Regions from separate parts of the Listeria aquatica genome, predicted to be linked through region 2. Evidence: riboswitches for the same ligand, from Rfam matches in the RefSeq annotation. Region 2 holds a riboswitch; each other region holds the start of a gene.

Region 1 (7,891 bases), 370 kb from region 2:
CATTTTTGCGAAGTCGTCAATCTTTAGCCGAGAAACTCCTGGGTTTGATTTCTAAAAATCAGCAAGATGATCTCGTCGTCTTAAATCAATTGTTATTTTTTGAGGGCACAAACCCTAATAATCCGGATTTGCTAGATCTAAGTGACTTGCCTCAGCCAATACTTGAAGAGTTGATCCAACTCTCGCTCTACGAAGAACATTTAGAAATCTGGTTAAATGGAGTAAATCATCTTATTTGTCCATTGCGGCTCTACAACGAAAAATCCGTTTGGTGGTTAGAATATTATGATTTCCATCATGAAACTAAAAAAATGCAAAGCGTTGATGAAATTGAATCCGTCAATCCCGTTCAAAGTTATAAGAATAAAAAATGGCCTTCAAAAAAGAAAATACTTGCCCAACTAGCAAAAAAAGCACGACAAGAAAACTTGCATCTTGAACTCGGCGCTAAGGCTATCAGTCAATTCAAAAAATATCATCCACTTAAATTTTCTCTTTCCTATATGGATCCTTATCAAACGAGTGCTGTTTTAAAAACAGAAATTGATACGCATGATGAGGCAGAGCTTCGCGAACTTGTTCATTGGCTATTTTTTCTTGGGGAGGAATTAACTATCCGAAAAATGCCAGCCGAACTTCTAAACGCGTATCGAAAGCGTGCCCGCGAAATTGCTTCTTTCTAAAAAGCAGCCCTGCAACGGGCTGTTTTTTATATCAGTTTTTTCAAAAGGTTCATTTCCTGCCCTTAAATGAACCTTTTTTGCAAAAAGCATTGTAATCTCTTGCTTGCTATGCTATTGTTTATTGTGGCGTAACACAATTGAAACAATCTAATTGTATTGTAACAATCGAACAAATTACGAAACAAATCCGCTTTGGAGGAGATTTATATGAAGAAAGCAATAAGTCTGGGGCTTGCTCTGTTATTGCTTTTCACAACGTTATCTGGATGCAGTTCCCCTAAATCGAACTTTACATCCACATTACGACAATTTAGTTTAAACGAACAATATACCTTAAATGTTCAAACTACAATGAATGAATTTGTTAATCACGAGCAAAGTGCTCTTTTTAAAAACCTAGAAAAAGGCGATTCGCTATCTGCTAAAGTTTCAATTGATGAAAAACAAAAAACAACCTTTGCCGATGTGAATGTCTATAAAAGCAGGGTTCCATTCCATTTTGAAGCCTTGCAAAACAATAAAACAGGTCGTGTCTATATACCGGTTAATACACTTTATAAACTAAATGAAGATAGCAAACCAGTTTTTGGTAAAGACGGACAAAAAATTCTCGATTTTGTTTTAGCGCATAACACCGCACTCAAAGCTAAATATCTTGATTTCTATGAAACAGCGCAAAATTTACTTGGATTCACAATCAACCAAGTAGCCGCTGAAAAACAAGCAAACGAAATCCGTCGACTCGAAAAAGAAACGCTACAAGTCTTATATGATTTCCTCAATCAGATGGATGAAAGCAACTTTAAGCAAGAAAAAGGACGCAAAATATCGCTTCAATTAGACAAGCAGGACTTGAGCGAACTTGCGAGCGAAGTGATGCAAGTATGGGATAAAGATGACGCTGCCGTTCGACTGCTATCTACAGGAAAAGAAATTTCTAAAACCGAAGCCAAACGCATTTGGAGTGACTTAAAGGAAACGAGCAAAGCTGAAATGAAAAAACTGGTGGCAGCAAAAGATGAAGACTTATCCGTACAATTAACATTGATGCAGGACGCAGATAGCAAATTCAAGGATTTAAAAATCCGAACCTTGCGTACATCTGCTGGAAATAAAACGCTGTTCGACTTTTCAACTGACATTGAAGCACTTCCTTTTGAAGTAGTACAGAAGATGCCTGAGGAAAATAAAATCGTAAACAAAAAAGAACTGGATAAAGCTATCTCTGATGGATTGAAAAAGTATTTAGAAGCAACCCGCTAGGACTCAACTTTACTAAACCGCCTAAAAAGGCGGTTTTTGCTTCGATTTAAAGACTAGCATCGACCTAAAAAAGCGAAAAGCAAAGGCCCCATTTGAAAATGGATTTCCTCTGCTTTTCGCTTTTTATTTTCGTTTATTTATCAACTGGAACTACTGCGCCTTTCCATTTATCTGTGATCCAGTTTTGAATTTCTTTCGAATGAAGGACTTCTACAAGTTTCTTGATGTTTTTATTGTTTTTATTCGATTCTTTCGTTACCACAATGTTCGCATATGGTGAATCTTTACTTTCAATCGCAATCGAATCCTTCGTTGGGTTCAAGTTTTGATCCACAACAAAGTTTGAGTTGATTGCTACAGCATCGCCTTCTTCATGATTGTATGCCGTCATCAAGTAAGCTGGATCTAAATCATATTTAAATTTCAAATGCTTCGGATTGTCTTTGATATCGTCAAACGTTGCATCCTCAGGTTTCACACCATCTTTTAGTGTTAATAGCCCTTCATCAACGAAAATGCCAATCACACGAGGCCAGTCAGATTTACTATTCGATAGCAAGATTTGTGCGCCATCTTTTAAATCCTTCAAGCTTTTCACTTTCTTCGAATAAATCCCCATTGGTTCAATATGAATCGCGCCTACATCCGCAAATTTATAGCCTTTTTCTTTTTCTTCTAATTCTAAGTACGGTTTATGTTGGAAATAGTTTGCATCAATTTCGCCTTCTTCTAAAGCTTTGTTTGGAAGTACATAATCTTGATACGTTACAATTTTAAGGTTGATCCCTTCTTTTTTCAAAATCGGTTTGGCTTGCTCTAAAATTTCCGCATGCGGAGTGTTCGAAGCTCCAACAACTAATTCCTTACTATCTCCCGAACCTTTCTTGTCGGCGTTCCCGCCACAAGCTGCAAGGACTAAAACTAAACTAAAAACAAATAATGCACTTAAAACTTTTTTCATTTTGACACGCTCCTTTTTTATCGTTTATCCACGATTTTCGTAAGTAAATCGCCGATGAATTGAAAAATGAAAACAATAATTAAAATGATGATCGTTGCTACAATCGTAATTTCTGGCTGGTTCCGTTGAAAGCCTTCCAGATAAGCGGCATTTCCTAATCCGCCGGCACCAATGATCCCCGCCATCGCAGTAAAACCAACAAGTGAAATCGCCGTAACGGTAATACCAGAAATGAGTGCTGGTAAGGCTTCTGGGATAAGCACCTTGAAAATAGTGGTCGATAAGCCGCCACCCATAGCCTTTGCCGCTTCGAGCACGCCTTTATCCACTTCACGGAAAGCAATTTCAACCATACGCGCATAGAAGGGAGCTGCTGAAATAATCAAAGCTGGCAATGCGGCTTTCGGGCCAATGATCGTCCCAATCACGGTGCTTGTAACCGGAAGAAGTAAGACGATTAAAATGATAAAGGGAATTGAGCGGAATACATTCACAAGGACCGCCGTCACCCAATATAACATTCTTGCAAAAATATTTTGTTTGCGGTTCGTTAAAAACAGCAAGAGACCAAGCAAAATGCCGAGGACAAAAACGGCAATCAGCGAAATAATCGTCATGTACAAGGTGTCTTTCGTGTAACCCCACATGGCTGTCCAGTCAATATCGCTAAAAAATGCGTTCATCCTTCAATCACTTCCGTTTCTACTTTCGCCGCACGTAGCGACTCAATCGTCTTTTCAATTTCTTCGTCTGCGCCTTGAATCTGCACATAAAGCGTTCCGTAAGCACCGTTTTGTGTTTGCGTTAAGCTTCCATGCAAGACATTTAAAGCCACATCATGTGCTTGAGCTACTTGTGAGATAACCGGCTGGGTTGCATTCTCGCTCATAAAGAGCAACTTCACAAGTCGACCTTCTGAATAATTAGTTAGCAAAAGGTGGATGAGTTCTTCTGTTTCATCCGACTCTGTCACTTGTTCGATAAAACGCTTCGTAACATTTTGTTTAGGATGTTTAAAGACCTCTAGCACATCCCCAAGCTCCACCACTTTCCCCGCTTCCATAACCGCAACTCGATTACAGATTTTACGAATAACATGCATTTCATGCGTAATCACGATAATGGTTAAATTAAGGCGCTTGTTAATATCAAGCAAGAGATCCAAAACTTCATCTGTCGTTTGTGGATCAAGCGCACTCGTTGCTTCGTCACAAAGTAGCACATCTGGATCATTGGCAAGCGCCCGTGCAATCCCGACACGTTGCTTTTGACCGCCACTTAATTCGGATGGATAAGCATTTTCTTTCCCAGAAAGCCCTACAAGTTGAATCAATTCTTGCACACGTTCTTTTCGTTCTGCTCGTTTCACTCCGGCAATTTCAAGCGGAAAAGCAATGTTTTCAAATACTGTTCGCGACCAGAGCAAGTTGAAGTGCTGGAAAATCATCCCGATTTTTTGCCGTGCTTTTCTAAGTTCTCGCCCTCTAATTTGACTGATTTTTTTGTTGTCCACTATTACATCGCCTGCAGTTGGTAGTTCGAGTCCGTTAAACATTCGGATCAAACTACTTTTTCCTGCCCCGGAATAGCCCACGACGCCGAAAATTTCGCCATCAGCAATTTCAAGGCTCACATCATCAACTGCACGCACGCGATTTTTACGTGCTAGATAATCTTTTACTACGTTCTGGAGCGTTATCATTTTGCCTCACCTTTTCCCTCATAAACTAAAAATGCCTTCCTGCATGAGCAGAAAGGCATGAATAAATTCAACTTCGCTTTCTTCTCATCTTTCAGAACCATTCGTTCTGCATGAATTAGCACCTTAAGTAAAAAAACACTTAGGTTGCTGGGTTTCACAGGGCATTTCCCTCCACCACTCTGGATAAGAATTTGGAACTATTTTGTTTGGATTGTAGTTATCCTCTATTTTTTTATCTTACATTTTGAAGAACCGTTTGTCAACAGTAAATTACACGTTTTTATCTACGAAAGTAAAATTTGTAACGTTTATCGCATCGCTTCCTCCGTCAAAGCTTTCGGCGGATAGCGTTTGTTCAGCCATTTCACCGTACATATGCTGAACAACCGTTTGACTTACAAAATAAAAAACTGCCAAGACCGTTAAAATCGCAACCGCAAGAATCGTCAGGTTTTTCTTGGTCATCACTTTCTCCCCCTCATGCATTCTAGTTTACCTTTCCAAACTAAATCGCAAAGAAAGAAAAAGATAAGAAAGTTTAAAGATTGAGTAGCGGTAATTTTACCGTAAAAGTCGTCTTCCGGTTTTTGCTTGTCGCTGTCACAAGACCGCCGTGACGTTCCACAATCGACTTCGAAATCGCAAGCCCAAGCCCCGTCCCCGTTGTCGTCCGATTTTTATCCACTTTGTAAAACCGCTCAAACAAATGAGGCAAATCAAGCGCCGGAATTTCTTCCCCGAAATTTGTCACATCAATCACCGCCCAGTCCCCTTCCTCGCGAGCCGCAACTTCAATTTTCCCGCTATCACTGCCATAGCGAAGCGCGTTTGAAAACAAGTTTTCAAACAGCCGCATAATTTGATTGCCATCCCCATTTACAAGCAAATTTTCCGCCTGATAAAGCTCTACAATTTCCGTTCCTTTTTCCCGCGCCAATCCGTCAAACTCCAAAACGAGCTGCCGCAAAAGTTCAACCATATCAAGCCGGTCTTTCGCAAGCAAATAATCCGGGCTTTCAAGTCGCGTATACGAAAATAAGTCATCAATCAACTTATGCAAATGGCGCGCCTTATCGTAGACTAGGTCCGTATAATATTTGAGCTCCACTTCATCGCGGTAACGATCATCGTGAATATAACTCAAATAGCCAAGAATCGACGTAAGCGGCGTGCGCAAATCATGTGAGACATTCGTAATCAAATCATTTTTCGCTTGTTGCGCTTCCTGCTCCTGCTCCATCAAATTTTTCTGCCGAGCACGCATCTTCTCGATATTCGTCTCCAGTTCACGGATTTCTGGAACAAGGCTCGACGTATCCACCGCCCTGTCAGTACCAAGCGCAAAATTAATCGTCCGAAGCTGATTTTTCAGCGCCCGCCCGCGCATAAAACGGTAGAAAAGATAAAAAACAAACCACGCCATAAAAATTAGCAACACATATTTCACAAGAATCAAAGCGGGAGATTCTACAATATTGTTATATTTTCCGCGCCCAAACAAGTCAATGAACGAATCATTTAAGCCACGCAAAACCACCGAATCATCACGAATCGAAAGCAACCATAAATAAATGGTTTGAAGGGCAAATGAAGCAATAAACCAAGATAAAATCGCAAATAAAATAATTTGCCACGGTCGCATCACGTGCATCACATGTTTCAACCAACGTTTAAATTTCAATTTTATATCCTACTCCCCAAATCGTTTTGATGACATTCTCGCCACCCATCGCAACCCGCATCTTATCACGCAAGTTACTAATGTGAACCATGACCGTCTTGCTTGCTCCAAAAGCTTGCTCCTGCCAAATCTTTTCGAAAATATATTCCGAGCTAAAGACCCGCCCAGGTTCACTTGCAAGCAAGTAGAGAATATCAAACTCTGAAGTCGTTAAATGCAGTTCATTTCCAGAAACCGTCACAATATGTTGATCGCGGTTAATTTCAATCGGGCCAATCACGAGATGCTGACTTTCCGGCTTGGCGCCTTGTTGCATTTGCTTAATGCGTCGCAAAATCGCCTTCACCCGCACCGAAAGTTCTAGCGGATTAAAAGGTTTTATCATGTAATCATCCGCTCCTGTAAGTAAGCCCATGATCTTGTCATTATCCTCTGCTTTCGCGCTCAGCATCAAAATCGGCGTTAAAATCCCATCGCTTCTCATTCTACGACAAACCTCAAGCCCGTCTAGTTTCGGCATCATAATATCTAAAATCACAAGCGAGAATTCCCGCTCATTCACAAGTTCTAAAACTCTTTCCCCGTCATAAGCCTGATAAATCTCATAGCCTTCATTTTGAAGATAGAGTTGCACCAAATCTACAATTTCTTTATCATCATCCGCAATTAAGATGGCTGTCATATTAAGATCGCTCCTCTAATTTGTTAGTCTCATTGTATCACCACTCCAAGAAAAAAAGAAATCCGAATCAGATTTCTTTAGTAAAAATTAAACTTTTCCTTTAACTATAAATGCGCTCTTCCTCCGGCTCAAGATGAATCAAAACCTGTGCTTTTGAGTAAAAGTCATAAATTTCTTTTTCAATTTCATTGCAAAGCGTATGCGCCGTCTCGATCGTCATCTCAGATGGCACGACCAGATGAAAATCAATATATTCTTCTGCCCCAGCACGCCGCGAGCGAAAATCGTGAAATTCAATAAACTCATCTTGATGCGCTAAAATAATCCGTTTGATTTCCGCTTCTTCTTTGCGTGATAACCTTTGATCCATAAGCGGCGGGAAAGACTCCTTCAGCAATTTAAAGGCTTCATACATAATATAGATCGCCGTTAAAATGGCAATAATCGGATCCAGAAATAGCCAACCCGTCAAATGAACTAAGAGCAAACTGAACGCAATCCCAAGCGAAGTGAACACATCCGTATATAAATGAAGCGCATTCGATTTCATCGCAACCGAGTTCGCCTTATCTGCAGCCCGTTTAATGATGCGAGAAACGACAAAATTGATGAGTGCGCCAAGCACCATAACCCCGATTCCAAGCATCGGCAGTCTAATTTCATGCGGATTAAAAAACTTGTCGATGGACTCTGTGATGATCCAAATCCCCGCTACAAAAATCAGCAACGTTTCAATCGTTCCCGCGATATTTTCCGCTTTACCATGCCCGTAAGGATGATCCTCATCGGCCGGGCGCCCAGAAATCCGGAGCGAAAAAAAAGTGATGATGGAGGCAAATAAATCCATTGATGAATGGATCCCCTCTGAAATAACAGCGACTGATCCCGTCAAGAAACCAATAATCAATTTCAAAACAAC
Region 2 (7,891 bases):
GAAAGTGTTTTGTGTCTTAAGGGTGGATACAAAATCTTGTTTGATGATGTTTTAAAGAGTGGTGAGATAAATCTTAAAAAACTTGTTATAAAACGAAAATAGTTAGTTATTATGCCATATGAATAATATTTGGAATATAGAATGTGATATTTGATTGTGCTGTGGACTGGATTTAACAATATATATCATAAATAAGAGTGAAATAAATTAGGAGGGTTTTTATGAAAAAGAGATTGGGTAAATTACTAATAGTATGCGCCTTTGCTAGTGTTTTGATACTAACTTTAACACCTGGAAAAGCGGAAGCTAAATACTATGGCAATGGTGTTTCTTGTAGTAAAAAGAAATGCTCTGTTAATTGGGGGCAAGCTTGGACAGAAGGAATCAAGCGTTGGGGGAATAATCTTTTTGGGAGTGTTAGTGGTTAAATATGAGTGATATAACAAAAAGTAAAGAACTTATTCATGATTTATATAATAAGTTGTCAAAACGGTCTGATCCTAGTAATGAGCTATTAGATATATTGGATGTTTTATATCAAGTGTATCTGAAAATTGATACTGTAAATAACCCCGAAGCTTACGTTCAGCGATTGGTTAATTATATTTATAGTGTAGGTCTCAAAGGGCGCCTTTATTTTCCAGAAGATGAAAATCGTTTGATTGCTGAACTTGGGATTGTCGGTCAGAAAGCGGGTTTGAACGGCTTGTATAAAGCAAATTACGGGGATAAATCTCAATTTTATAGTTATTTTGATGAGAATAAAATGCCTAGAAGTTAAAGAAATGATCGATTTGAAATAAAAAGACAGATATAGCTTGGAGAAGGGGCATTTATGTTTGTAATTTCAATTAAAGCTAGTTTGAACTATCCTTACTGGATTGGCTATTTCAATGCTTGCACTTGGGTGGAAATCATTTTTGCACTTCTTCCAATGAAGTTTAGAACGTACAAGTCAGATGGCTATCAAGCTTATCTCCTTTTCATGAAAAAGGAATCTCTTTGAAGCTAAAAAAGAGCCCCGCCGATTTACGAATCGGCGGGGCTCTTTCGGTATCCATATTTTTCTTAATAAAGCTCTGGACGTCTATCCTCAAAAATGGGAATGCGACCGCGAACTTTTTTTATTTCACTGAGGTCAATTGTCGTGTAGAAATTGCCTTCCGATTCATCTGCTTGAAGCAAAATTTCACCACGTGGACTCACAACGAGCGAATGTCCGCCAAATTCATTTTTGGGATCCTTCCCGACGCGGTTTACTGCTACTACAAATGCTTGGTTTTCAATGGCTCGCGCAATAGCTAGCTTTTCCCAGTCCTGAATGCGTTCGCTTGGCCATTCGGCTGCAATGAAGAGAACTTCGGCGCCGCGCGCGGTATGTGCGCGGAACCATTCTGGGAAGCGTAAGTCGTAACAAATGAAACCAGCCGCTTTTTTGTCGTCTAGTAAAAACAAATTCGTGTCGTTTCCTGCCTCAAGAAAAAGGTGTTCGTCCATCAACTGGAAAAGGTGTACCTTTTTGTAACTCGAAAGAAAGTCGCCATGCGCATCGAAAGCGTACATGACGTTTGCGAATTTGCCTTCGTCTTTTATAGAAACAGAACCACCAACAATGTTTAGTGAATGTTCAGCCGCAATTTCAGATAAAAATCGTTTCGTACGTTCGCCGTGACTGTCAGCAAGGCTGCCAAGTTCGGTTAAGGCGTATCCGGTATTCCACATTTCAGGTAAGACGGCAACTGTTGCTCCCTTTTCGGCTGCCTCAGCAAGTGCTCGCCGAACCCGTTTGAAGTTCGCCTCAGGCTCCCCGAACTCGATATCAATTTGGCAAAGTGCAATTTTCCACATGTAATGAATTCCCCCATTTTGTAAGCTAATCTTTTTTTAAGCGTCGTGCTAACACATTGCCAAACGATTGGAGGAGTTGCACCATAATAATCAAAATCACAATTGTCGCATACATCACAGTTGGTTCGAAACGTTGGAATCCGTATTGATATGCAATCGTTCCAAGTCCGCCAGCTCCAACAAGACCTGCCATTGCCGTCGCGCCAATTAAACCAATTGTGGCGATTGTTAAGCCGAGGACAATTCCTGATCTAGCTTCACGAATGATGACGTTCCAAATGATTTTTGTAGTTGAAATCCCCATCGCCTGGTAAGCTTCAATGACGCCGCGATCCACTTCAAGTAAAGCGGATTCCATTAGTCGCGCGATATAAGGCGCCGTGAAAAATACCAGTGGCAAAATAACACCCTTAACGCCAATTGTAGTGCCAACGACGAGTTTTGTAAATGGCAGAATCAAAAATAGTAGAATAATAAACGGCAGGGAACGCAAGATGTTAATGACCCAATTGAGTAGCGTATAAACGACTTTGTTTTCAGCTTGTCCACCTGAACGCGTCAAGATAAGCAGGATGCCAAGCGGAAGTCCAATTACAATTGCGATCACGAGCGTAATTGCAGTCATTTCAAGAGTTTCAAGAAAGCCAGTCCAAAGGGTCGCTCCCCATTCAGAAAAAAAGTTGCTCATTAGGAGGCCACCTCCCTGACAGTAATGCCTTTTTCAATTAAAAATTGAATGGCGCTATTATATGCTGCTTCTTCTCCTTTTAAATGAACAAGCAGTTTTCCAAGCGTGTCATTTTTTAAGTTTTCAATGCCGCCAGCAAGAATGCTTGGCAATACATCAAAATGACGAGATACGAGAGCAAGAGCGGGTTCATCTGTACTTTGCCCGACAAAATATAGAGAAACTAACTTACCCGTTTGTTTATAATGTTGAAGTAGCTCAGGCGGAATCTCGAAGCTTGCTTCTGAGCCGACAAATCGTTTTGTTGTTTCTTCTGCAGGATTTGTGAAAATGTCGAGCACGGAACCTGCTTCAACAATTTTTCCTTGCTCCATCACCGCAACTCGGTCACAAATTCGCTCGATTACTTCCAGTTCATGAGTGATTAGGAAAATGGTGATTCCTAGCGTTTGGTTAATCTCAAGTAACAGCTTTAAAATCGAATCTGTCGTTTCAGGATCGAGTGCGCTTGTCGCTTCATCGCTTAAAAGAATCTCAGGTTCGTGTGCGAGCGCTCGAGCGATTGCTACACGCTGTTTTTGTCCACCGGAAAGCTGGGCAGGATAATGGTCCTTTTTATCCGTTAACCCAACGATATTTAAGTATTTTTCGACACGTTCCTGAATCAATTGCTTTTCTAAACCTTCAAGTTTGAGTGGCAAGGCGACATTTTCATAAACAGTCGCCGTTTTTAAAAGATTGTAGCCTTGAAAAATCATCCCAATCTTGCGTCTTGCTTCCCGAAGTTGCTTGGCATTTAAACTTGCCAAGTCTTGTCCAGCAATTTTCACGGTTCCTGAGGTAGGTTTCTCAAGGAAGTTGATACAGCGGACAAGCGTACTTTTTCCCGCACCACTGTAACCAACAACGCCATAAATTTCTCCTTTTTCGATGTGGAGAGAAACCTCTTTGACCGCTTCAACCGTCGTTTCTCCGAGCTTGAAATTCTTCGATACGTTTGTTAGTTCAATCATAGAAACCCCTCCTAAAACGCTGGTACAACAGAACCGCTAAATTCTTTTTCAATAAATTGCTTCATATCTGCAGATTGGTAGATTTTTTTCAATTTTTCCACGATTTCATCTTCTTTATTGCTTGTTCTAACAACGAAAACGTTCGGATAAGGGTTGTTTTTCGTTGGTTCATGGTAAATCGAATCATCGTTGATTGTGAGGCCTGCACCCATCGCGAAGTTCGTGTTGATCGCTGCGGCTTTTACTTCTTTTAACTGGGCAGGAATCTGCGAAGCTTCAAGTTCAACGATTTCAAGATCAAGTGGATTTTCTGCTAAATCATTTTTCGTTGCTTTTTCTTCCACACCTTTTTTGAGCTTCAAGACACCAGCATCTTCAAATAACTTGAGCGCCCGATATTCGTTTGAAGGATCATTCGGAACAGCAATTTTATCGCCTTTTTTGAGTTCTTTTACCGATTTTAGTCCCTCGGAATAAATCCCCATCGGAAATGCAACCGTCTTAAAGGCAATGGAAAGCTTGTAGCCTTTGTCTTTTTTCTGCGTTTCTAAAAACGGAATGGTTTGATAATTATTGGCATCTAAGTCACCATCATTTAGTGCAGTGTTCGGTGTATTGTAATCATCAAACGTTTTAATTGTGATATGTAAATTGTCTTTTTTGGCTAACTTTTTAGCTTCTTCAGCGATTTGTTGATGTGGCCCGCCTGTCACGCCAATTGTAATTTCATCTGTTGCTAGCGCCTCGTCTTTTTTATCCCCTCCGCAAGCTGCGAGTGAGAATAAGGCAACTCCTGTTAAAATTCCTGCTAAACTTCTTTTTGTCCACTTTTTCATTGTCATTTCCTCCCAAATTGATAGTTTAGGCCATAAAAAGGACTTCTCTAAAAGATTAGAGAAGTGAATACAAAAGTGGATTCGCTTCTCTTATCTTTCAAACTGATACCACGTCAGTTTGCTGGAATTAGCACCTTCACTTTAAAAAAAGTTAGGTTGCCGGGCGTCGCAGGGCCAGTCCCTCAGCCGCTCTTGATAAGAGAATTCAGTTTTAATAAAACCTGTTGCAAAACAATATACCAAGATTAAAATACTTTGTCAATGGTTTTTAAAATTTTTTATAACCAGACTAGACAAAATTGCCGGAAAACTTTATGATGTTTATCAAACTGAAAGTGGGGATGAACATGAAACAAGCAAAACGACTTCAAAATTTACCAGAACAATTTTTTTCCAAACTTGTGCAAGATGTGAATCAAAAAATACGGGAAGGTGTAGATGTTATCAATTTGGGGCAAGGGAATCCTGACCAGCCCACGCCAGATCACATTGTTAAGGCTCTTGCGCGCGCTGCTGAAGACCCGCAAAATCACAAGTATTCGCTGTTTCGCGGTAAGCCTGAACTGAAGCAAGCGGCTGCGCATTTTTATCAAAAAGAATATGGGGTTTCGCTTGATCCAGAGACGGAAATTGCGATTTTATTTGGCTCAAAGGCAGGGCTTGTCGAATTGCCGCTTTGTTTTTTAAACAAGGGCGATTTGATGCTATTACCTGACCCGGGTTATCCGGATTATTTATCTGGGATTTCGCTTGCAGATGCACGTTTTGAGACGATGCCTCTACGTGAGGAAAATCAATTTTTACCGGATTATCGTGAAATAAATGCGGAAAGTCTGGAACAAGCCAAATTGATGTTTTTAAATTATCCGAACAATCCAACCGGAGCGGCAGCAACAAGTGCATTTTTTGATGAGACGATCCAAGTGGCGCGAGAAAACAAGATAGGCGTTGTGCACGATTTTGCATATGGAGCAATAGGCTTTGAAGCAGAAAAACCTGTAAGTTTTCTTGGAAGCGAAGGAGCGAAAGATGTCGGGATCGAGCTTTATACGCTTTCGAAAACGTATAATATGGCCGGATGGCGTGTGGGCTTTGCTGCGGGAAACCGGGAAATGATCGAGGCAATTAATCTACTCCAAGATCATCTTTACGTCAGCTTGTTTCCGGCGATTCAAGATGCTGCTTGCGCGGCACTTTTGGATTCCGGGGAAGCTGTACGAAAGCAAAATGACCTATATCGCTCGCGGCGAGATGCTTTTTTTAACGCGGCTCAAAAAATTGGTTGGCAAGGTTCGGCGCTGGCAGGTTCTTTTTTCGCATGGATGAAAGTTCCAGCAGGGTTCACAAGCAGTGGCTTTGCGAAGTTCTTGCTTGAAGAAGCTGGTGTTGCGGTGGCAGATGGAAGCGGCTTTGGCACATTTGGTGAAGGCTACGTGCAGATTGGCTTACTGGTTAGTGAGGCGCGTCTCGAAGAAGCGGTGAGGCGAATTGACGAGCTTGCGATTTTTCAAAAACCAGAAGAAAATTTCATAAAAAGTTATTGACTCGATTTCGGAAATGTGGTTTAATTAGTAGGTGCCTGTTTGAAGGTGCTGAAAGGTTCCGTGGTGTAGGGGTTAACATGCCTGCCTGTCACGCAGGAGATCGCGGGTTCAAATCCCGTCGGGACCGTAAAAAAGAGGACGTAAATCCAGTGGATTTACGTCCTCTTTTTGCATTGCGCCAGCCCATTTACGCTGTAATAATTCAGAAAATTTGTGGCTTGTGTTATAATGGGTACAGGTGATTCTAAAAACGTTTAGAGCCTCGGTGAAAAATGGTGAACCGGGGAACACCATTTGATAGACGCACTTTATGAAATCCATATTTGGGAGGACTGTGTAACATGTCAGAGAAAAAAGTATTAGTTGTGGATGATGAGAAACCAATTGCAGATATCGTTAAATTTAATTTAAATAAAGAAGGATTCGATGTTTACTGTGCTTATGACGGAGATGAAGCGCTTGAGCTTGTCGAAGAAGTGCAGCCGGATTTGATTTTATTAGATATTATGTTGCCAGGAAGAGATGGCATTGAAGTTTGTCGAGAAGTTCGGAAAAAATATGATATGCCAATCATCATGGTAACGGCGAAAGATTCTGAGATTGATAAGGTACTGGGACTAGAACTTGGTGCAGATGACTATGTAACAAAACCGTTCAGTAATCGGGAGCTCATTGCCCGTGTGAAAGCTAATTTACGTCGTCACAGCAAAATTAGTTCGCAAGCTGCGGAGGAAAACGAAAATAGCGAGCTTGAAATTGGCTCACTCGTGATTCATCCGGATGCGTATGTGGCTTCAAAACGTGGTGAAACAATTGAATTAACACATCGTGAGTTTGAACTACTACATTACTTGGCGAAGCATATGGGGCAAGTCATGACTCGTGAACATTTGTTGCAAACGGTATGGGGCTATGATTATTTTGGAGATGTGCGAACTGTTGATGTAACGGTTCGGCGCTTGCGTGAGAAAATTGAAGACAATCCAAGTCATCCAGCTTGGCTTGTGACGAGGCGTGGCGTTGGGTACTATTTGCGTAATCCAGAACAAGAATAGTGTAGTAACAAAAATGGAGATGTTGAGGGGGAGGACTGATTTAAGCAGTCTTCCTTTTTGTGCGTTTAGGAAACACCTGAAACAGGCTTTCTTGCCCGTCTTTTTGGTGGTTTCTCTCGCCTTTAAAAGTGTGCTATACTTAGTTAGAAAAATAATGATTAGCGGGTTTTACGCAATTTTGCTAGAAGGGAATTTTGTGTAAAATCATGATTTTATCCGAACAGGAGTAGAAGCTTTTATGCAAAAAATAAAAAAGTTTTTCCAGTCGGTTCAGTTTCGTCTGGTGATAATTTATCTCTTGCTTATCCTTGTAGCCATGCAGGTTATCGGTGCATACTTCGTTCGCGAACTTGAAGGGCAGCTTGAAAAAAACTTTCAGGATTCTATTAAAAGTAGTACCAAACTGCTGGATTATAATGTTCGTGAAGAGATTTTAAAAAATAGCGATAACAGTGCGCAGTTGCAAACGGATATTCGTGAGTTACTGGTGGATTTTGCGCGGAATAATAGCAGTTTAGACGAAGTTCGAATTGTCGACGATAAAGGAAAAATTCTTGGTACTTCAGACATGGATAATCAGGGGATTGTTGGGCAAAAGTCGACAACGCCGCTGATTAAACGCTCGCTTTCACTTAATACGTCAGAAGATAAAATTTATATGGATGATTCAGACGGGAACAAACGCGTTTGGGTCAATGTTTTGCCGATTAAAAACAAAGATGAAGTGATCGGTGTTATTTATCTTGTTGCGGATATTGAATCGGTTTATACGCAAGTAAACTCAATCACAAGTATTTTTATAACCGGAACTTTAATTGCGATGGTAATCACGGCGGTGCTTGGGATTCTCTTGTCACGAACGATCACAAAACCGCTGATTGATATGAAACGACAAGCTTATGCGATG
Region 3 (7,891 bases), on a different contig from region 2:
ACAGGTGTTTGGAACAGGAACTTCACTTGACACTATGCGGATGCGAAGCGCACTTGGGGAGCATTTTCAAGTTTCACCGAAAAGCATTTCAGGCTATGTCCTCGCAGAACACGGGGAATCCCAATTTATTGCTTGGTCAGGTGTTAAAGTTGGAACGAAACCAGCGCTTGAATTGCTTTCTTTAGAAGAACGTGCAGAATTCAAGGAAAAAGTGCGGGCTAGAGGTTGGAATATTTTGCTTGGGAAAGGTTGGACGAGTTTTGGTATCGCAACAGCGGCAGCTCGACTTATTGCAATTATTCATGATGATGCGCGTGAAGTACTTCCGATTTCTGTTTATGATGAAAGCGAAGGTGTATATGCCGGACGACCAGCTGTTATTGGTCGAGATGGGGTTTGTCAGATTTTGCCGCTTGAACAGTTGACGACAGAAGAAGAAAAACTGTACCAAGCATCTTGTGGCGTAATTAAACAAGCTTTTTCAACGGTTTACACGAAATAATGAAAAACCAGACAGAAATTTTCTGTCTGGTTTTTCATTATTAGTTTTAAGCTTGTTCTTTTTTTCGCTGAATCAAGCGGACAAGACTGATAACAAGCGAAACAACATATTCACCGAAACTAGCAAAAAAGAGGGCGATAGCAATTTCCGTTTGCTTTAGGCCGCCGCCATAAAAACTGATGAAAAAAATAATTCCACTTGCAATCAATCCAATTGTGGCTAAAAAATATTTGAACCATTCTAGTTTGAATACGAATTCGAAAAGTAGCATGGCTACAATAAATCCGGCCAAAAGAATTAGAGTAAGTATAAATAAACCCATAATTTAACTCCTTTATTGCTCGCGTTCGAACAAATTCTATTTTTAATATCCTTAATCATACCACAGGTTTAAAAATATGATAAGGGGAAAAATAGGAAGAAGGAGGTTTTTATTGTGCGATACCGGGTTTTATATGATGGAAATTGTTCTTTCTGTAAGTGGGTAAAAGGCTATGTAGAAAGGCTAGACACGCAGGGTCTATTATATTTCGAAAAGCTTCAAGAGGATAGCGGTAGTTATTTTAATCAAACTGATTTATTAAGAGAGCTCCATGTTGTATCGGAAAATGGGCGGATTTATCGTGGCTTTTCAGCGGTTCGGCGCATTTTAAGGGCACTTCCTATAGTCAAGTGGGGGGCTTTAGTTCTTTATTTACCGTTTATCCCCATTTTAGGCGAATGGTTATATCGTCTTATTGCCAGGAACCGTGGCAAAATTTGGCGTTTTATTCAAAGCTTACGTAGAAAATTTCGAATTTGTTCAAGAAAAAATCATGCGTTTCCTGTATAATAAAAAAGAATCTTGAAAATGAAAGTATGTGAAAGAATGCGTTTGCCCTTTGAAGTTGCTTTTCAAATCATCGAAAATGTCTATCAAGGCTCATCGAATATGAATGAACTAATTAATGATCGTGCAAGAAACGGAGGGAGTGCTCTCAAAAACAAGACGGAATTTTTGCTTGCCGTGTATGAACTTGAAGAACTTGGCTTGCTTTTTCGCTACCGGTCGAATGACGGTATTCGCTATAGCCGATCTGAGAAGGGGGAGGCGTTTTACCACCGCTACCGAGAAATGAAGCAGGAAGATTGGCCGGACTTTTTGGCAGGGCAGGAAGGGATTTCCCCTTGATTTTCGTTTCGTAAACCAGTATACTTAAAGCTAGTTAGTTGTAAAACTAAAATAAATATCTCTTATCCAGAGCGGTAGAGGGACTGGCCCTTTGAAGCCCAGCAACCTACACTTGTTGTAAGGTGCTAACCTGAGCAGGAGTTTTCCTGATCGATGAGAGTGAAGGTAATGAAATGATACGCCTTTTCTCTATGCGCAAAAACTTAGAGAAAAGGCTTTTTTTCTTTGCTGCACGCGAATGGTAGAGAATAGAAGGAGGATACAAGAATGACTGCGAAGCGTCATTTGTTTACGTCAGAATCTGTTTCTGATGGACATCCGGATAAAATTGCCGATCAAATTTCAGATGCGATTTTGGATGCGATACTTGCAAGAGATCCGGATGCGCGCGTGGCTTGTGAAACCACGGTGACAACAGGACTTGTACTGGTTGCTGGCGAAATTACAACGTCAGTTTACGTAGATATTCCCAAAATTGTACGGGAAACCATTAAAGAAATTGGCTATACACGAGCTAAATACGGGTTTGATGCAGAAACTTGTGCTGTTTTAACGGCCATTGATGAGCAGTCTCCGGATATTGCTCAAGGGGTAGATGAGTCTCTTGAGGCAAGAAGTGGGGAAGAAGATGAAGATGCTCAAATTGAAGCGATTGGTGCTGGAGACCAGGGCTTAATGTTTGGTTTTGCGACGGATGAAACGGAGGAGCTTATGCCGCTTCCAATTTCTCTTGCTCATAAACTGGCAAGAAAAATCGCGGAACTTCGTAAAGAGGGGACAATTGATTATTTGCGCCCAGATGCGAAGACACAAGTTACGGTTGAGTACGATGAGGAAAATAAGCCAGCACGAATTGATACGGTTGTTATTTCAACACAACATCATCCCGATATTTCGCAAGAAACCATCGCAAAAGATATGCATGAACAAGTCATTCAAGCCGTGATTGATCCAGCACTTCTTGATGCAAAAACGAAGTACTTCATCAATCCGACCGGTCGGTTTGTGATTGGCGGGCCGCAAGGGGATGCTGGGCTTACGGGTCGAAAAATCATTGTGGATACTTACGGCGGCTATGCACGCCACGGTGGGGGTGCCTTTTCCGGGAAAGACCCAACGAAAGTGGACCGCTCTGGCGCTTATGCCGCGCGTTATGTTGCTAAAAATATTGTGGCTGCTGGACTTGCAAAAAAGGCAGAAGTGCAACTGGCTTATGCGATTGGAGTTGCCCATCCAGTCTCAATATCCATTGAAACTTATGGAACGAGTGCGTATAGTGAGCAGGAACTCACGGAAGCAGTTCGCGCCAACTTTGATTTACGTCCAGCTGGGATTATCAAAATGCTTGATTTGCGCCAACCAATTTATCGCAAAACGGCTGCTTTTGGACATTTTGGAAGACACGATTTAGATCTACCTTGGGAACGAACGGATAAGGTCGATGATTTAAAACGCTTTTTAGAAAAATAAAAGAAAGGAGACGCCGGCGTTTGTTTGGCGTTTTCTTTTTTTGAGAGTAGTAATTCACCGTGCAAAGCGAGCGGCTTTATGTTATGATAATCTTTGTGTAAACTGTGAATTAATGAAAAATCAGATAGAGGAGAAATGTCTCAATGTGTGGATTTGTAGGATGCGTTCATGACCGCATTGCTGAAATAACAGGTGAAGAAAAACAAACGTTTAAAGAAATGAATGATATGATCACTCACCGCGGACCAGATGATGAAGGATACTATACGGATGAGCATATTCAATTCGGTTTTAGAAGACTTAGTATCATTGATGTGGAAAATGGTCATCAACCGCTTACGTATGAAGATGAACGCTACTGGATTATTTTCAATGGAGAAATTTATAACTATGTGGAATTACGTGAAAAGCTAAAAAATGAAGGTATGACTTTTGAAACGGAAAGTGATACGGAAGTTATCATTGCGACTTATGCGAAATATAAAGAACAAGCTGCTTCGTATTTACGCGGGATGTTTGGATTTGTAATTTGGGATAAGCAAGAAAATAGTGTTTACGGGGCACGTGATCCATTTGGAATTAAACCTTTTTTCTATGCGGAAGAAGATGGCAATTTATACCTTGCTTCTGAAAAAAAATCTATTCTTCATGCGCTCAAAAATCAAAATTTGGATGAAGTTTCTTTGCAAAACTACATGACTTACCAATTCGTTCCAGAACCGGACACATTAACAACAGAAGTGAAACGCTTGCTTCCTGGTCACTACTTCACGAAAAAAATTGGTGAAGAAATGGCCTTTACGCAATACTACAAACCAGAATTTGCGCCTGTTCAAAAATCAGAAGATGCGTTTATTAAACAAATTCGTGATGTATTATATGATTCTGTTAAGGTGCATATGCGTTCAGATGTACCTGTAGGTTCTTTCCTTTCAGGTGGTATTGATTCGTCCATTATTGCAGCGATTGCAAAAGAATATCATCCGGCAATTAAAACTTTTTCTGTTGGATTTGAACGTGATGGATTCAGTGAAATTGATGTGGCGAAAGAAACAGCTGATAAACTTGGCGTAGAGAATATCAGCTATGTGATTACTCCTCAAGAATACATGGAGGAGCTTCCAAAGATCGTTTGGCACATGGATGATCCACTTGCAGATCCAGCGGCAATTCCTCTTTATTTCCTTGCACGTGAAGCAAGAAAAGAAGTAACGGTTGCGCTTTCTGGGGAAGGGGCCGATGAGTTTTTCGGTGGCTATAATATTTATAACGAACCAAATTCCCTTTCGATGTTTAACAAAATGCCTGGCGTATTTAAATCTATGCTAAATGGTGTTGCCAAAGTGATGCCAGAAGGAATGCGCGGGAAAAGCTTCCTTGAACGCGGAACAACACCAATGGAAGAACGCTATATCGGAAATGCAAAAATGTTTACAGAAGCTGAAAAGCGAATTTTACTTCCACGTTACGAAGAAGGTCATGATTATACAAATATCACGAAGCCGTTTTACGATGAAACAAAGGGCTATAATCCAGTAGAACGGATGCAATATATTGATATTCATACTTGGCTTCGTGGAGATATTTTATTAAAGGCTGACCGAATGACGATGGCGCATTCTCTTGAAGTGCGTGTACCTTTCCTTGATAAAGAGGTTTTTGCAGTAGCTAAAGAAATTCCAGCTTCACTGAAAACAACGAATGGGACAACGAAATATATTCTCCGGAAAGCTGCTGAAACTTTTGTCCCTGAACACGTGCTTAATCGTCGTAAATTAGGCTTTCCTGTTCCAATTCGCCACTGGTTAAAAGCAGAAATGAATGAATGGGTAAAAAATATCATTCATGAATCAGAAACAGATCATTTGATTAATAAGCAGTACGTGCTTGATTTGTTAGAAGCACATTGTGCAGGTAAACATGACTATAGCCGTAAAATTTGGACGGTTGTAATCTTCATGATTTGGTATTCTATTTATGTAGAAGAAAAATACGATTTTAATAAATAAGAATCTTGGTTTCATAAGCCGGTAGCAATTGATTGCTACCGGCTTATTTGGCTATGTCTTGAGTAAAAGTCACTCAAAAAACCAATATTTTCGTTTTGAAAAGCATATTTTTGACTCAGAAAAAGTGAAAAAGGGGGTAAAGAATAAGCACAAAGGAGGAATTAAATTTATGTTAGGATGTAGTAGTTTTACATTTGGAGCAGAAGACAACACACAATTTTTATCAAGAACCATGGATTTTTCTATGTATACAGATAGTGGGGTCGTCATCGTACCAAGAAATTTTGAAATGGAAGTAAGACAAAATGAGCTTCGTAAAGGAAAATATGCTTTTTTAGGAATGGCGGCATATAAATTACAATTTCCTATTTTTTATGATGGGATTAATGAAAAAGGTGTGGCAGGTGCGACCCTTTATTATCCAGGATTTGCAACCTATACGGAGAAGAAAGATGCAAGGGGCGGCGTTAATCCACTTCGTGTAGTCAGTTATATTCTTGCTAATGCGGGTTCTCTTGATGAAGCCATCGCACTTTTTGAGACAATTGAAATTATCAATGAGAGCAATTCAATTCTAGGCGTTGTACCTCCACTTCATTATATTTTTTCGGACAGTACAGGGCGTTCTATTATTGTTGAACCTGATCCAGATGGAATTAAAATCCATCAAGATACGATCGGAGTCATGACAAATAGTCCAAATTATGAATGGCATGAAGCCAATTTACGGAACTATATTGGCGTGAATCCAAGATCAAAAGAACCTATTCAAACTTCCACGAAGACTTTTTCACCATTTGGACAGGGAAGTGGGACCTTTGGGCTTCCTGGCGACTACACGCCACCGTCTCGCTTTTTACGAACTGCCTATATGAAGTTTTACGCGAGTGAGCCAAAAAATGAAATCGAAGGGGTTACACAGATTTTTCATATGCTTGCTCCGGTTGAAGTTCCAAAAGGAGCTGTCATTCATCAAAATGGGCACAATGATTATTCAGTTTATATGACAGCCATGTGCACCACATCGCTACGTTATTACTTCTGTGAATATGATAACCGCAGAATTAAATGCGTCAGCTTACACCAAGCAGATTTGAGCAATGAAAAACTGGAGATTTTCCCTCTTACGATGAAACAGGAAATTGATTTTTTAAACGCTGATTAAATTGTATGTCAAATACCACTTATAATCTAAAAAGTCCAGAAAACAAGGAGTTCCTTGTTTTCTGGACTTTTTTTAGCGCTTTTCAATTGCCACGACGAAAGGAGGCAGATTACGCTGATTAATGAAACCATATTGGAGTACGCTGAATTTTTCTTGTGGGAGATGAGAAACATAGTTTAAGATCGCTTCTTTTTCAAGTTTCCCTGCTTCGTGACCATGATAGATGACCAAAATGACAAGTCCACCCACCATCAGTTTTTCAAGTGCGGCAGAAATGCTCTCGAGAGTAGATTCTTCAAGGGTCGTAATTGACTTATCTCCTCCCGGCAAGTAGCCGAGATTATAAATGACCGCTCGCACTGGTTCGCTCACATCAGCAGCTAGTTCTGCATGACTTTTTTTTAAGAGCAAAACTTGATTTTTGCAAGAAGCTTCGTCAAGGCGTGCTTTTGTTTTCTCAATTGCGGTTTGCTGTATGTCGTAGGCGTAAACTTTACCATTCGGTCCAACGAGCTGCGCAAGAAAAAGCGTATCATGCCCGTTGCCACAAGTTGCATCAATAACAACATCCCCTGGAAAAATAACTTTCTTTAAGAGCTGATGGCTAAACGGCAAGATGCCTTCTAAATTCATGCGTGCACCTCACTAAATTTTTTTCCTTGATAACTATCCCGCCAAATTAGTTCTTGATCAATGGCGTTTAACACTTCAAATTTATTCAAGCTCCACATCGGCCCAATTAAATCATCCACACCACCGTCTCCTGTGATTCGGTGAATAACCATTTCAGGTGGCAAAATTTCAAGTTGATCGCAGACAAGCTTCACATAATCCTCTTGTGTTAAAAATGTTAAATCGCCGCGTTTATAATCCTCTACCATTGGCGTACCACGAAGCAAGTGGAGCAAATGAATTTTGATTCCTTCTACACCGCTTTCCGCCACTTTTTTAGCTGTTTCAAGCATCATTTCAGGCGTTTCTTTTGGTAGACCATTGATAATATGGGTACAAACACGAATGCCTCGCTCTTTCAGCTTGCGTACGCCTTCAAGATAACAATCATAATCATGTGCACGATTGATTAATTTCCCTGTTTCATCGTGAGCAGACTGCAAGCCGAGCTCTACCCAAAGATAAGTTCGTTCATTTAACTCAGCTAAATAATCCACGACATCATCTGGAAGGCAATCGGGACGTGTCGCAATGGAAAGCCCAACGACACCTTCTTCTTTTAAAACCACTTCATATTTTTCACGGAGTACTTCAACAGGAGCATGGGTATTCGTAAACGCTTGGAAAAAAGCGATGTATTTTCCGCTTTTCCATTTGTGATGCATTCGGTCGCGAATTTCGGCAAATTGCGCGGATAAATCAAAATTTCGATCACCAGCAAAGTCGCCTGATCCAGCGGCACTACAAAATGTACAACCCCCACGCGCAACAGTACCATCGCGGTTTGGACAGTCAAAGCCGCCATCAAGTGCGACTTTGAAAATTTTCATTCCGAATTCTTGTCTAAGGGTATAATTCCAAGTGTGGTAACGTTTATTATCGAGACTATAAGGAAATGGATT

Evidence for each region. A riboswitch is a leader RNA that binds a small molecule or an ion and turns the genes downstream of it on or off. The one in region 2 is predicted to bind S-adenosylmethionine.
Region 1: it holds a riboswitch for S-adenosylmethionine, as region 2 does, so the genes downstream of both, HB912_RS05980 (methionine ABC transporter ATP-binding protein) here and HB912_RS07840 (MetQ/NlpA family ABC transporter substrate-binding protein) in region 2, are expected to answer to the same signal.
Region 3: it holds a riboswitch for S-adenosylmethionine, as region 2 does, so the genes downstream of both, metK (methionine adenosyltransferase) here and HB912_RS07840 (MetQ/NlpA family ABC transporter substrate-binding protein) in region 2, are expected to answer to the same signal.

Annotation. Positions count from the first base shown of each region.
Region 1 covers NZ_JAARRM010000002.1:21,262-29,152, forward strand. Annotated here, with positions in the region: gene HB912_RS05960 (helix-turn-helix transcriptional regulator) at 1-683, shown strand, start outside; gene HB912_RS05965 (Lmo2079 family surface lipoprotein) at 891-1,946, shown strand; gene HB912_RS05970 (MetQ/NlpA family ABC transporter substrate-binding protein) at 2,080-2,907, opposite strand; gene HB912_RS05975 (methionine ABC transporter permease) at 2,925-3,590, opposite strand; gene HB912_RS05980 (methionine ABC transporter ATP-binding protein) at 3,587-4,609, opposite strand; SAM riboswitch class I at 4,691-4,799, opposite strand; gene HB912_RS05985 (hypothetical protein) at 4,880-5,074, opposite strand; gene HB912_RS05990 (sensor histidine kinase) at 5,148-6,296, opposite strand; gene HB912_RS05995 (response regulator transcription factor) at 6,280-6,972, opposite strand; gene HB912_RS06000 (cation diffusion facilitator family transporter) at 7,073-7,891, opposite strand, start outside.
Region 2 covers NZ_JAARRM010000002.1:395,989-403,879, reverse strand. Annotated here, with positions in the region: gene HB912_RS07870 (leucocin A/sakacin P family class II bacteriocin) at 222-428, shown strand; gene HB912_RS07865 (bacteriocin immunity protein) at 431-781, shown strand; gene HB912_RS07860 (hypothetical protein) at 836-1,006, shown strand; gene HB912_RS07855 (carbon-nitrogen family hydrolase) at 1,069-1,848, opposite strand; gene HB912_RS07850 (methionine ABC transporter permease) at 1,874-2,536, opposite strand; gene HB912_RS07845 (methionine ABC transporter ATP-binding protein) at 2,536-3,549, opposite strand; gene HB912_RS07840 (MetQ/NlpA family ABC transporter substrate-binding protein) at 3,561-4,385, opposite strand; SAM riboswitch class I at 4,473-4,587, opposite strand; gene HB912_RS07835 (pyridoxal phosphate-dependent aminotransferase) at 4,733-5,929, shown strand; tRNA gene HB912_RS07830 (tRNA-Asp) at 5,984-6,056, shown strand; gene yycF (response regulator YycF) at 6,271-6,984, shown strand; gene walK (cell wall metabolism sensor histidine kinase WalK) at 7,223-7,891, shown strand, end outside.
Region 3 covers NZ_JAARRM010000001.1:1,160,001-1,167,891, reverse strand. Annotated here, with positions in the region: gene HB912_RS05730 (L-lactate dehydrogenase) at 1-502, shown strand, start outside; gene HB912_RS05725 (hypothetical protein) at 549-824, opposite strand; gene HB912_RS05720 (DCC1-like thiol-disulfide oxidoreductase family protein) at 939-1,334, shown strand; gene HB912_RS05715 (DUF3116 family protein) at 1,353-1,673, shown strand; SAM riboswitch class I at 1,733-1,833, shown strand; gene metK (methionine adenosyltransferase) at 1,941-3,143, shown strand; gene asnB (asparagine synthase (glutamine-hydrolyzing)) at 3,287-5,152, shown strand; gene HB912_RS05700 (choloylglycine hydrolase family protein) at 5,322-6,317, shown strand; gene mnmM (tRNA 5-(aminomethyl)-2-thiouridylate-methyltransferase MnmM) at 6,390-6,950, opposite strand; gene mnmL (tRNA modification radical SAM protein MnmL/YtqA) at 6,947-7,891, opposite strand, start outside.